DNA from 3 places in the Streptomyces sp. NPDC005374 genome. Region 2 is predicted to be linked to each of the others. Evidence: riboswitches for the same ligand, from Rfam matches in the RefSeq annotation. Region 2 holds a riboswitch; each other region holds the start of a gene.
What was found. Region 2 has a riboswitch for cyclic di-AMP ahead of ACFYRX_RS21705 (peptidoglycan DD-metalloendopeptidase family protein). Riboswitches for the same ligand answer to the same signal wherever they lie in the genome.
Positions count from the first base shown of each region.

Region 1: linked by a shared signal. The riboswitch ahead of ACFYRX_RS04440 (transglycosylase SLT domain-containing protein) and the one ahead of ACFYRX_RS21705 (peptidoglycan DD-metalloendopeptidase family protein) in region 2 are both predicted to bind cyclic di-AMP.
Region 3: linked by a shared signal. The riboswitch ahead of ACFYRX_RS09040 (M23 family metallopeptidase) and the one ahead of ACFYRX_RS21705 (peptidoglycan DD-metalloendopeptidase family protein) in region 2 are both predicted to bind cyclic di-AMP.

Region 1 is NZ_JBIAKA010000001.1:945,021-948,287, forward strand. It holds gene ACFYRX_RS04435 (polyprenyl synthetase family protein) at 1-616, opposite strand, end outside; cyclic di-AMP (ydaO/yuaA leader) riboswitch at 1,272-1,474, shown strand; gene ACFYRX_RS04440 (transglycosylase SLT domain-containing protein) at 1,480-1,962, shown strand; gene ACFYRX_RS04445 (HAD family hydrolase) at 1,966-2,778, opposite strand; gene ACFYRX_RS04450 (LacI family DNA-binding transcriptional regulator) at 2,870-3,267, opposite strand, start outside.
Region 2 is NZ_JBIAKA010000008.1:173,679-176,945, forward strand. It holds gene ACFYRX_RS21700 (alpha-galactosidase) at 1-1,508, shown strand, start outside; cyclic di-AMP (ydaO/yuaA leader) riboswitch at 1,812-1,973, shown strand; gene ACFYRX_RS21705 (peptidoglycan DD-metalloendopeptidase family protein) at 1,978-2,901, shown strand; gene ACFYRX_RS21710 (Tat pathway signal sequence domain protein) at 3,103-3,267, shown strand, end outside.
Region 3 is NZ_JBIAKA010000003.1:129,996-133,262, reverse strand. It holds gene ACFYRX_RS09045 (GntR family transcriptional regulator) at 96-791, opposite strand; gene ACFYRX_RS09040 (M23 family metallopeptidase) at 980-1,732, opposite strand; cyclic di-AMP (ydaO/yuaA leader) riboswitch at 1,745-1,912, opposite strand; gene ACFYRX_RS09035 (M16 family metallopeptidase) at 2,132-3,267, opposite strand, start outside.

The DNA.
Region 1 (3,267 bases), on a different contig from region 2:
TCAGGACGTCCACGACCGTCTCGTCGGCGCCCGACATCATCGCCCCGAAGCGGCACGCCACCGCCACCAGCGAGCCGGTCTTGCCGCCGAGCACGTCGAGGTAGTGCTCGACCGGGTCCCGGCCGTCCATCGGGCCGGCCGTCTCCAGGATCTGCCCGGTGACCAGGCGCTCGAACGCCTCGGCCTGCACCCGGACCGCCTCGGGGCCGAGGTCGGCCAGGATGTGCGAGGCGCGGGCGAAGAGGAAGTCGCCGGTCAGCACGGCCACCGAGTTGCCCCAGCGGGTGTTGGCGCTGTCGACGCCGCGGCGCACGGCGGCCTCGTCCATGACGTCGTCGTGGTACAGCGTCGCGAGGTGGGTCAGTTCCACCACGACGGCCGACGGCACGACGCCCGGCGCATGGCGGTCCCCGAACTGGGCGGCGAGCATCACCAGCAGCGGCCGGAAGCGCTTGCCGCCCGCCCGCACCAGATGCTGGGCGGCCTCCGTGATGAAGGGAACCTCGCTCTTGGTGGCCTCGAGCAGTCCCTCCTCGACAGCCGCCAATCCGGCCTGGACATCGGCTTCCAGAGCCTGGTCCCGCACGCTCAGCCCGAACGGCCCGACGACGGTCACGAGGGGTCTCCTGTCTGCTGGTGTCTACTGGCGGTTACACGGAATGTCGATAGGTCGCTGCCATCACTCGAGTCAGCGTATCCGGTCACCTTTGGATCACCGATAGCGCCCGCCCCGTCCATGCCGGGCGGTATCGGATCACGGTCGGTATGTTTTTGATCACGTGAAAAGAACGGATATCCATCGACTTGTAGGTAAGTAGTCACTGATGTCCGGACCCGGGTCGGCCCCGACTCACCCGGGCACGACCCGGACCTGCCTCGAACCTGTCCCGGACCCGCCCGGGAAGCCCTTCTCGTTTCACACGTGCCCTGCGCGACTCCACCCACGCGTGAACGTGCGGCCTTCCCGCGAGGCCGGCCATGAAGCGTCGCACCGGACGCGGGAGAAGCGGAACCCACGGACGGGCGGTTGACCACGAGTTGGGCACTCTTGACCGTTTTACCCCTCTTGCGATCACGCGTGACTTGGCTCACCCGACCCCACGGATCCGCACGCATCCGGAATGCACCGATCCGCCTTTCCCTGTGCGTCAGTTGAGGCTTGCTGTCGCAAAGGATCAAGTGCCCTAAATCGCCCTTACCAAGGTCAATAGGCATGGCATGTGAATTCGCCACTTGTTCCGGACATGTGCTCTCGCATACGTTCCCGGCCTGTCGGGCGGACGCCGAATCCTGCCACCGCCCATACACCCACCGAGAAACCACGGCAGGAGCGGGGGAACCAGGTAAGTCGCCGGATCGGGATGTCTTCGGGCATACCGGTACGGCTCGGGGTGAAGTCATGCCTTTTGCGGGCATGGCCGGGCAACTCCCGCCCGAACCCGACAGCTCACCTCGCAGGCGACGGAGAGGAACTTCGCCATGCCCGCTGCCGCTCAGCACCGCACCCCCCGCAAGAGCCGTTTGGCCCGCAAGCTCGCCGTCCTCGGCACCGGAGCCGCCGTACTGGCGCTCCCCCTCCTCGGCGCGACCAGCGCGTCCGCGGCCACCCCGACCGTGCAGACCGCGACCACGCTCGGGTACTCCAACACCCTCGACGGCTGGATCCGGGCCTCCCTCGCCGTCATGGCGGAGCACGGGATACCCGGCTCCTACAACGGCATCTACCGCAACGTCATCCGCGAGTCCTCCGGCAACCCGTGGGCCATCAACAACTGGGACTCCAACGCGGCCGCCGGCACCCCGTCCAAGGGCCTGCTCCAGGTGATCGACCCGACGTTCAACGCCTACCACGTGTCCAACACGCTGTGGGACCCGTACGACCCGGTCGCGAACATCACCGCGGCCTGCAACTACGCGGCCCAGCGGTACGGGTCGATCGACAACGTCTGGGGCGCGTACTAGGAACTACGCCTCAGGGAACAGTCTTTCGAGGACGACGGCGATGCCGTCGTCCTCGTTCGACAGGGTCACCTCGTCGGCCACGGCCCTGAGTTCGGGGTGGGCGTTGGCCATCGCGACCCCGTGGGCCGCCCAGTCGAACATGGGGATGTCGTTGGGCATGTCCCCGAAGGCGATCGTCACCTCCGGCCCGAGACCCAGGTGTTCGGCGGCCAGCGCGAGGCCCGTCGCCTTGGTGATGCCGCATGGCTGGAGTTCGACGGTTCCGGGCCCCGACATGGTGACCGTGGCCAGTGAGCCCACCACCGAGCGCGCCGTCCCCGCCAACTCGTCGTCGGACAGATAGGGGTGCCGCAGCAGCACCTTGCTGATCGGCTCGCACCACAGGTCGTCGCGCCGGTCGACCCGCACGGCGGGCAGCGTCGGGTGGGGCATCAGATACCCCGGCTCGATGAGCGTCAGCCCGTCCACGCCGTCCTGGTCCACGGCCGCGTACACCTGCCCCACCTCGGCCTCGATCTTCCCGAGCGCGGTCTCGGCCAGCTCCCGGTCCAGGTTCACCGACCACAGCAGACGGTCCGCGCCGGCGTCGTACACCTGCGCGCCCTGCCCGCACACCGCGAGCCCCGTGCTGCCCAGGTCGTCGAGGAGGGGCCGCACTCTGGGCGCCGGCCGACCCGTCACGACGAGATGCCGGGCCCCACCCGCCGCCACTCGCGCGAGCGCGGCCAACGACCGGTCCGAGAGGGTGTCGTCGGCACGCAGCAGCGTGCCGTCCAGGTCCGTGGCGATGAGTGAATATGCGGGGGAGGCGGCCATGATCAGAGAATACGGATGGTTGGGCCCATCGACTCGACGCGAACCGGACGGCTGCTGCTTTCACATCCGTTGACGTGTGTTCCGGTTCCGGTCACGCCGAGTCCCGGATCACCAGTTCCGTCGGGAGGATCACCCCGGCCGTGTCCTCGCCGGCGATCTGGGCGAGGAGCATGCGGACCATCTCGGCGCTGATGCGGTCGAAGGGCTGGCGCATGGTGGTCAGGGCGGGGGCGATGGCGGTGGCGGCCGGGGAGTCGTCGAAGCCGCCGACAGCGATGTCACCGGGGACCGAGCGCCCGGACTGCTGGAGGACGCCCACGACACCCAGCGCCATGAGGTCGGAGGCGACGAACACGGCGTCCATGTCGGGTGCTTGGGCGAGCAGCCGCCGGGCCGCCCGCTCGCCGCCGCTGCGCCGGAAGTCGCCCTCGACCACGAGCGCCGGGTCGTAGGGCAGGCCCGCCTCGGCGAGCACGTCCCGGTAGCCGG
Region 2 (3,267 bases):
GCCGCGGCCACACCGGGCACCAGCACCTGCCATGGGTGGCGCTCGACACCGACGCGACCGAGGAACGCGGCGAGGTCTACGGCTGCGCCCTCGGCTGGTCGGGGTCCTGGCGGATCGCGGTGGCCCAACTCCCCGACGCACGCGTGCAGATCACCGGCGGCGCCGGCTACGACGACTCGGGGCTGCTGAGCCTGGCGGCCGGGGAGTCCTTCACCACCCCCGTCTTCGCCGGCCTCTGGAGCGACGGCGGCTTCGGCGGCGCGAGCCGGGCCTGGCACGCCTACCAGCGGGCGTACGTCATCCCGGACGCGGACCAGGACCGGCCCGTGCTGTTCAACTCCTGGGAGGCCACGAACTTCGACATCTCCGAGGAGCAGCAGGAAGCCCTCGCCAGGCGGGCCGCGGCGATCGGCGTCGAACTGTTCGTGGTCGACGACGGCTGGTTCGGCGCCCGCACCAGTGACCGGGCGGGGCTCGGTGACTGGGCGCCCAACCCCGACCGGTTCCCCTCCGGCCTCAAGCCGCTCGGCGACCAGGTGCGTGCTCTCGGCATGCAGTTCGGTATCTGGGTCGAGCCGGAGATGGTCAACCCGGACAGCGAGCTGTACCGCGCCCATCCGGACTGGGTGCAGTTCCAGGCGGGACGGAAGCAGACGGAGTTCCGCAACCAGCTCGTACTGAACCTCGCGCGTGAGGACGTCCAGGAGTACCTGTGGGGGCAGCTCGACACGCTGCTCTCCTCGGCCCCGGTCGACTACGTGAAGTGGGACTTCAACCGCTGCTTCACCGACGCGGGCTGGCCCGGCGACGCGTACCCGCAGCGCCTGTGGGTCGACCATGTGCGCGGCTTCTACGCCCTGTTGGACCGGTTGCGGGAGGCCCACCCCGGCGTTGCCTTCGAGTCCTGCTCGGGTGGCGGCGGCCGGATCGACCTCGGGGTGATGAGCCGTACCGACCAGGTGTGGACCTCCGACAACACCGACCCGCTCGACCGGCTCGTCATCCAGCACGGCTTCAGCCAGATCCATCCCGCGCGCGTGATGGCCGCCTGGGTCACCGACAGCCCCAACACCCAGCTCAACGGCCGGGTGAGCTCCCTTCGGTTCCGGTTCGTGAGCGCGATGGCCGGGGTGCTCGGGGTCGGCGGGGATCTGGAGGAGTGGACCGAGGAGGAGCTCGCCGAGGCTCGCGAGTGGGTGGATCTCTACAAGGAGATCCGGCCCCTGGTGCAGCGCGGCGACCTCTACCGGCTGCGGCCTCCGCGGGGTGGCCTGAGTGCGGTGCAGTACGTCCTGGGGGACGAGACCGTCGTCCTCGCCTGCCTCCAGGCGCAGCACTACGGCGAGCCCGTTCCCGCATTGCGATTGCGCGGGCTCGACCCGGCAGCATCGTATGAATGCCCCGAAACGGGCGAAATTCACCGAGGGGCCGTATTGCTGCACCACGGACTTCGTACTCGTTTGCGGGGCGATCTCGATGCGACAGTTATCCGGCTCCGTCGCATCTAGGGCTTCTGTCCGAATTGATGGATTAATTCCAACTCCTTCCAGGGTGTGAGTGTCTGTGAATCCGTGGCGTGAGGAGCGTCATATCGGTGACGGTGTGTCGCGCGTCATGTTCACGTAATTCTCATGGTTTTCATGGGGATTTGGGCCGGGCGCCTGGCGTCCGATTCACGCAGGGTGACCGTTAATTCTCATAAGCGATCAACAGGAACGCATTCACAGGGAACCTCTCACTTGTCCCTTTGCGTCTTGCTCGCTTACGTTCGCCACCGATCCGGTCGGACGCCCAATCCTGCCGCCGAACGGATTCCGCACACACTCACCCGTACACGGCAGGAGCGGGGGACCCACAGGCAGTACGTCTGTTCCGGTCTCCGGAACAGGCTTGGGGTAAAGCCGCGTCTCGGCGCGGCCGGGCATCTCCAGCCCGCACCCGACAGCTCACCTCGCAGGCGCCGGAGAGGAATCCGCCATGCCCGCGAAGGGTAAGCACCGCCGTCCGAAGCCCCAGCGCTTCACCCGCTCGATCGCCGTCGCCGGAACCGGGGGTGCCGCGCTCGCCCTCCCGCTCATGGGGGCCACCGGCGCTCACGCCGCCACCTCGCAGTCGGTGTCGGAAAAGGCCGTCCAGTCGCTTCCGGTGACGCAGAAGGTCGCTGAGAAGACTGCCGAAAAGACGGCCGCGAAGAAGAAGGCCGCGACCGTGCGCACCTATTCGGTGCGGACCGGTGACTATCTCTCGAAGATCGCCGACGAGCAGAATGTCACCGGCGGCTGGAAGAAGCTCTACGCCGACAACCGCCAGGTCGTCGGCGACGACCCCTCGCTCATCCACCCCGGTCTGAAGCTCTCGATCGGCAAGAGGAGCGCGGCGAAGACCGAGTCCTCCGCCTCCGCTTCGGGCTCTTCGAAGGCCGAGCAGACCGAGTCGAAGTCGTCGTCGAACTCGACGGCCGTCACCCAGAGCTCCGACACCGCCGGCTCCAGCGGCTATGCCCTTCCGGTCAGCGGTGCCACCATCGGCACCGGCTACCGCGTGGCGGGCAGCATGTGGTCCAGCGGGTACCACACCGGCGTCGACTTCGTCGTCCCGACCGGCACCACGCTGAAGGCCGTGGCCGCGGGCACGGTCGTCTCCGCGGGCTGGGGCGGCGCCTACGGCAACCAGGTCGTCATCAAGCTGAACGACGGCTACTACGCGCAGTACGCCCACCTGTCCCAGCTCTCCGTCTCGGCCGGCCAGACCGTGACCGAGGGCCAGCAGATCGGCCTCTCCGGCGCGACCGGTAACGTCACCGGCCCGCACCTGCACTTCGAGATCCGCACCACGCCGGACTACGGCTCGGACGTGGACCCGGTCTCCTACCTCCGCTCGAAGGGCGTCGCCGTCGGCTGACGCTCCCCTGTGCCACCGAAGGCCGGACCCCGATCCCCGGGTCCGGCCTTCGGTGTTTCCTGCTGGTGTCCTTGCGCCTTCATGATCACTTCATTGCGGTCTTGTGGCAGACGTGCCTGGAGCGTCGACAGGCGGGGGAGGGTGGGGACACAGTGAACTCCGTAGCCGTGCAAGCGCTTTCTAAGGCCTTCGGAGGTCACAGTGTCCGGCGTCGACCGACGCACCGTCTTCAAGGGCGCCGCAGCCGCGGCCGCCCTCACCCAGTTCTCCTGGGCCGTGTCCCACGCCGCCGCAGCGGCGGACGGCGACGCCACCGACCTCCACTGGCTGGAGGGTTCGGCCCCCGACGTCCACGCCGGTGCCACC
Region 3 (3,267 bases), on a different contig from region 2:
GTCCGAATTATCGGGCGGGCCCTTCGCATTTCCATTTCACGGGCAGCATGAATAGTCTCCCGCGAATTACTCTCTCTTTGTATACGGTGCCCGTGTTAATGCCGCAGGCCCGTCACGTTTACAGGATGTTGCGAGGTCCTCACACGGTCCGCGCGCTCACCGTTGGAGGTGAACCGCAGCCGGTGCACCACGCTCGAGCGCTCGGTGTGCAGTGCCGTGATCGCCCGCGCCCGCTCACCGTCCCCGCGCGCCACCGCATCCACGATCGCACCGTGCTCCGCCCACGACTCCACCGGGTTGGCGGGCGCCTCCACCACGTACATCCAGGCGATCTTGTGCCGCAGCTGGGTCAGCATCGAGGTCATGGCCGGGCTGCCGGAGGCCTGGGCGAGCGTCTCGTGGAACCAGCCCCCCAGGGAGCGCAGATCCTCGCTGTTGCCCCTCCTGGCCCGCTCCTGGCCCAGCCGGACCAGGCCGCGCAGCACCTTCAGATGGGCCTCGGTGCGCCGCTGGGCGGCCCGGGAGGCGCCGAGCGGCTCCAGCAGCATGCGCATCTCCAGGAGGTCGGCGCCCTCCTGCTCGGTCGGTTCGGCCACGCACGCGCCCGCGTGCCTGCGCGTCACCACGAAGCCCTCGGCCTCCAGCGTGCGCAGGGCCTCCCGGACGGGGACGCGGGAGACGCCGTAGCGGCGGGCGAGCAGTTCCTCGGTGAGCCGGCCGCCGCGCTCGTAGACACCGGCGACGATGTCGTCCCGGATAGCAGTGCATACCGAGTGCGCCGGAATACGCATGCCCGACCTCCGTCTTAATCCCCGTGAAACGTCTCCGATTGACGTGTGTTCAGTGACTCTATTGCAATGAGCGGGAATTTCCGACGGCGGGCCGGAATCCAGGGATATTTTTTGGACAGCGGGCCACTGCAAACGACGAAACCCCGGCTCACAGGAGCCGGGGCCGAAGAAGATCTCGCGGTACGTCGTCAGACACTCACGCCGTGCGAGCGGAGGTAGGAGACGGGATCGATGTCCGAACCGTACTCGGCGGTGGTGCGGGCCTCGAAGTGCAGGTGCGGCCCGGTGGTGTTGCCGGTCGCGCCGGACAGGCCGATCTGCTGGCCGGGGGTGACCGACTGGCCGACCGAGACGCCGATGGACGACAGGTGGCCGTACTGGGTGTACGTGCCGTCGGCCATCCTGATCACGATCTCGTTGCCGTACGCCCCGCCCCAGCCGGTCTCCACCACGGTGCCGCGGCCGACCGCGTGGACGGAGGTACCGCTCGCGGCGTGGAAGTCGACACCGGTGTGGCTGCCGGAGGACCACAGGGAACCGCCGGTCTTGTAGCCGGTGGAGATGTAGGAGCCGGAGATCGGGGTGACGAACCTGTTGAGGCGCTCGCGCTCGGCGGCGCGGGCGGCGCGCTCCTTGGCCTCGCGCTCCTCCTTGGCCCGCGCCTCGGCCTTCCTCTTGGCCTCGGCCGCGGCCTTCTTCTCCTCGGCGGCCTGCTGCTGGGCGGCGGCCTGGGCGTCGAGCTGGGCGGAGAGGGACTCGCCGACGCTGACGACGGGCATGAGCCCGGTCTGCTCGACGGAGTTCTCGGCGGCGAGCGCCGGGGCGGCGATGGTGCCGATGACGCCGGTGGTGGCGAGGGCCGCGACGCCCGCCGCACGGGCGGTGGTGCGCTTCATCCGGCTGGGCCGACGGTGCTTCCCGGCGGCGCAGGTGAACGCCATGTGGTGGCTGGTCCTTTCCTTCCTTCTCGCCTACCGGGTTAGCTGACGGGTTCGGAGCAGGAAGGTCTCCTACGGGCCCCTCGCGAGCTCGCGCGGGCGTCCGATTCACCCCAGGGACAACACATGTGGGTCCCCGGCTCCCCTGGCTCGCGCCATGCGGGGACTCGGCGATGACTGTCCGGTGCCACGGACGCGGCGCACTGCCTGACGAACAGCCGGGATGACGCTAAGCGGGCCGACTTTCAATCCCCAAACCGATCACGGTTTTTGAGGCGCATCCCACAGGCCAGACAGGCAACCTCCTGCCCAATTCGGACATCTAAGAAGCCTGGACATCCAAAGGGCCCTGGTGGCGCTTCCGTCACCAGGGCCCCTGTGGCGCCTTTGCTGCCGGTCCCTCTACTCGGCCGACACGACCTTGACCTCGCCGATGCCGAGGGCCTCGACGGGCTCCTTGATGGCGGCCGCGTCACCGACCAGGATCGTCACCAGCCGGTCCACCGGGAAGGCGTTCACCACGGCCGCTGTGGCCTCGACGGTGCCGGTCGCGGCGAGCTGCTGGTACAGGGTCGCCTGGAAGTCGTCGGGCAGGTGCTGCTCTACCTGGTCGGCCAGGGTGCCCGCCACGGCCGCCGCCGTCTCGAACTTGAGCGGCGCCACGCCGACGAGGTTCTGTACGGCGACGTCCCGCTCGGCGTCGGTGAGGCCGCCCTCCGCGAGGGTGCGCAGTACCTTCCAGAGGTCGTCCAGAGCGGGACCGGTGTTCGGGGTGTCGATGGAGCCGCTGATGGCGAGCATCGCGGCGCCCGAGCCGTCCGGGGCGGACCTGAGGACCTGCCCGAACGCGCGCACGCCGTAGGTGTAGCCCTTCTCCTCGCGCAGGACACGGTCCAGGCGGGAAGTGAGGGTGCCGCCGAGGCAGTACGTGCCGAGCACCTGCGCGGGCCACACGCGCGCGTGCCGGTCGGCGCCGACGCGGCCGATCAGCAGCTGGGTCTGGACGGCGCCGGGGCGGTCCACGATGACGACCCGGCCGGTGTCGTCGGCGGTCACCGGCGGCACGGGCCGCGGCCGGGCCGTGGAGCCGGTCCAGGAACCGAGGGTGTCGCCGAGCAGCGCGTCCAGGTCGATGCCGTCGAGGTCGCCGACGACCACGGCGGTCGCGGTGGCGGGGCGCACGTGCTTCTCGTAGAAGCCGCGCACGGCCGCGGAGTCGATGTTCTCGACCGTCTCCTCGGTGCCCTGGCGCGGGCGCGACATGCGCGAGTCCGCAGGGAACAGCTCCCTGGAGAGCTCCTTGGCGGCACGGCGGGAGGGGTTGGCGAGCTCGTGCGGGATCTCGTCCAGCCGGTTGTTGACGAGCCGTTCGATCTCGCTGTCCGCGAAGGCGGGCGCCCTGAGGGCGTCGGCCAGCAGACCGAGCGCCTTGGCGAGGCGGGAGGCCGGCACCTCGAGGCTCAGCCGGACGCCCGGGTGGTCGGCGTGCGCGTCGAGGGTGGCGCCGCAGCGCTCCAGTTCGGCGGCGAACTCCTCGG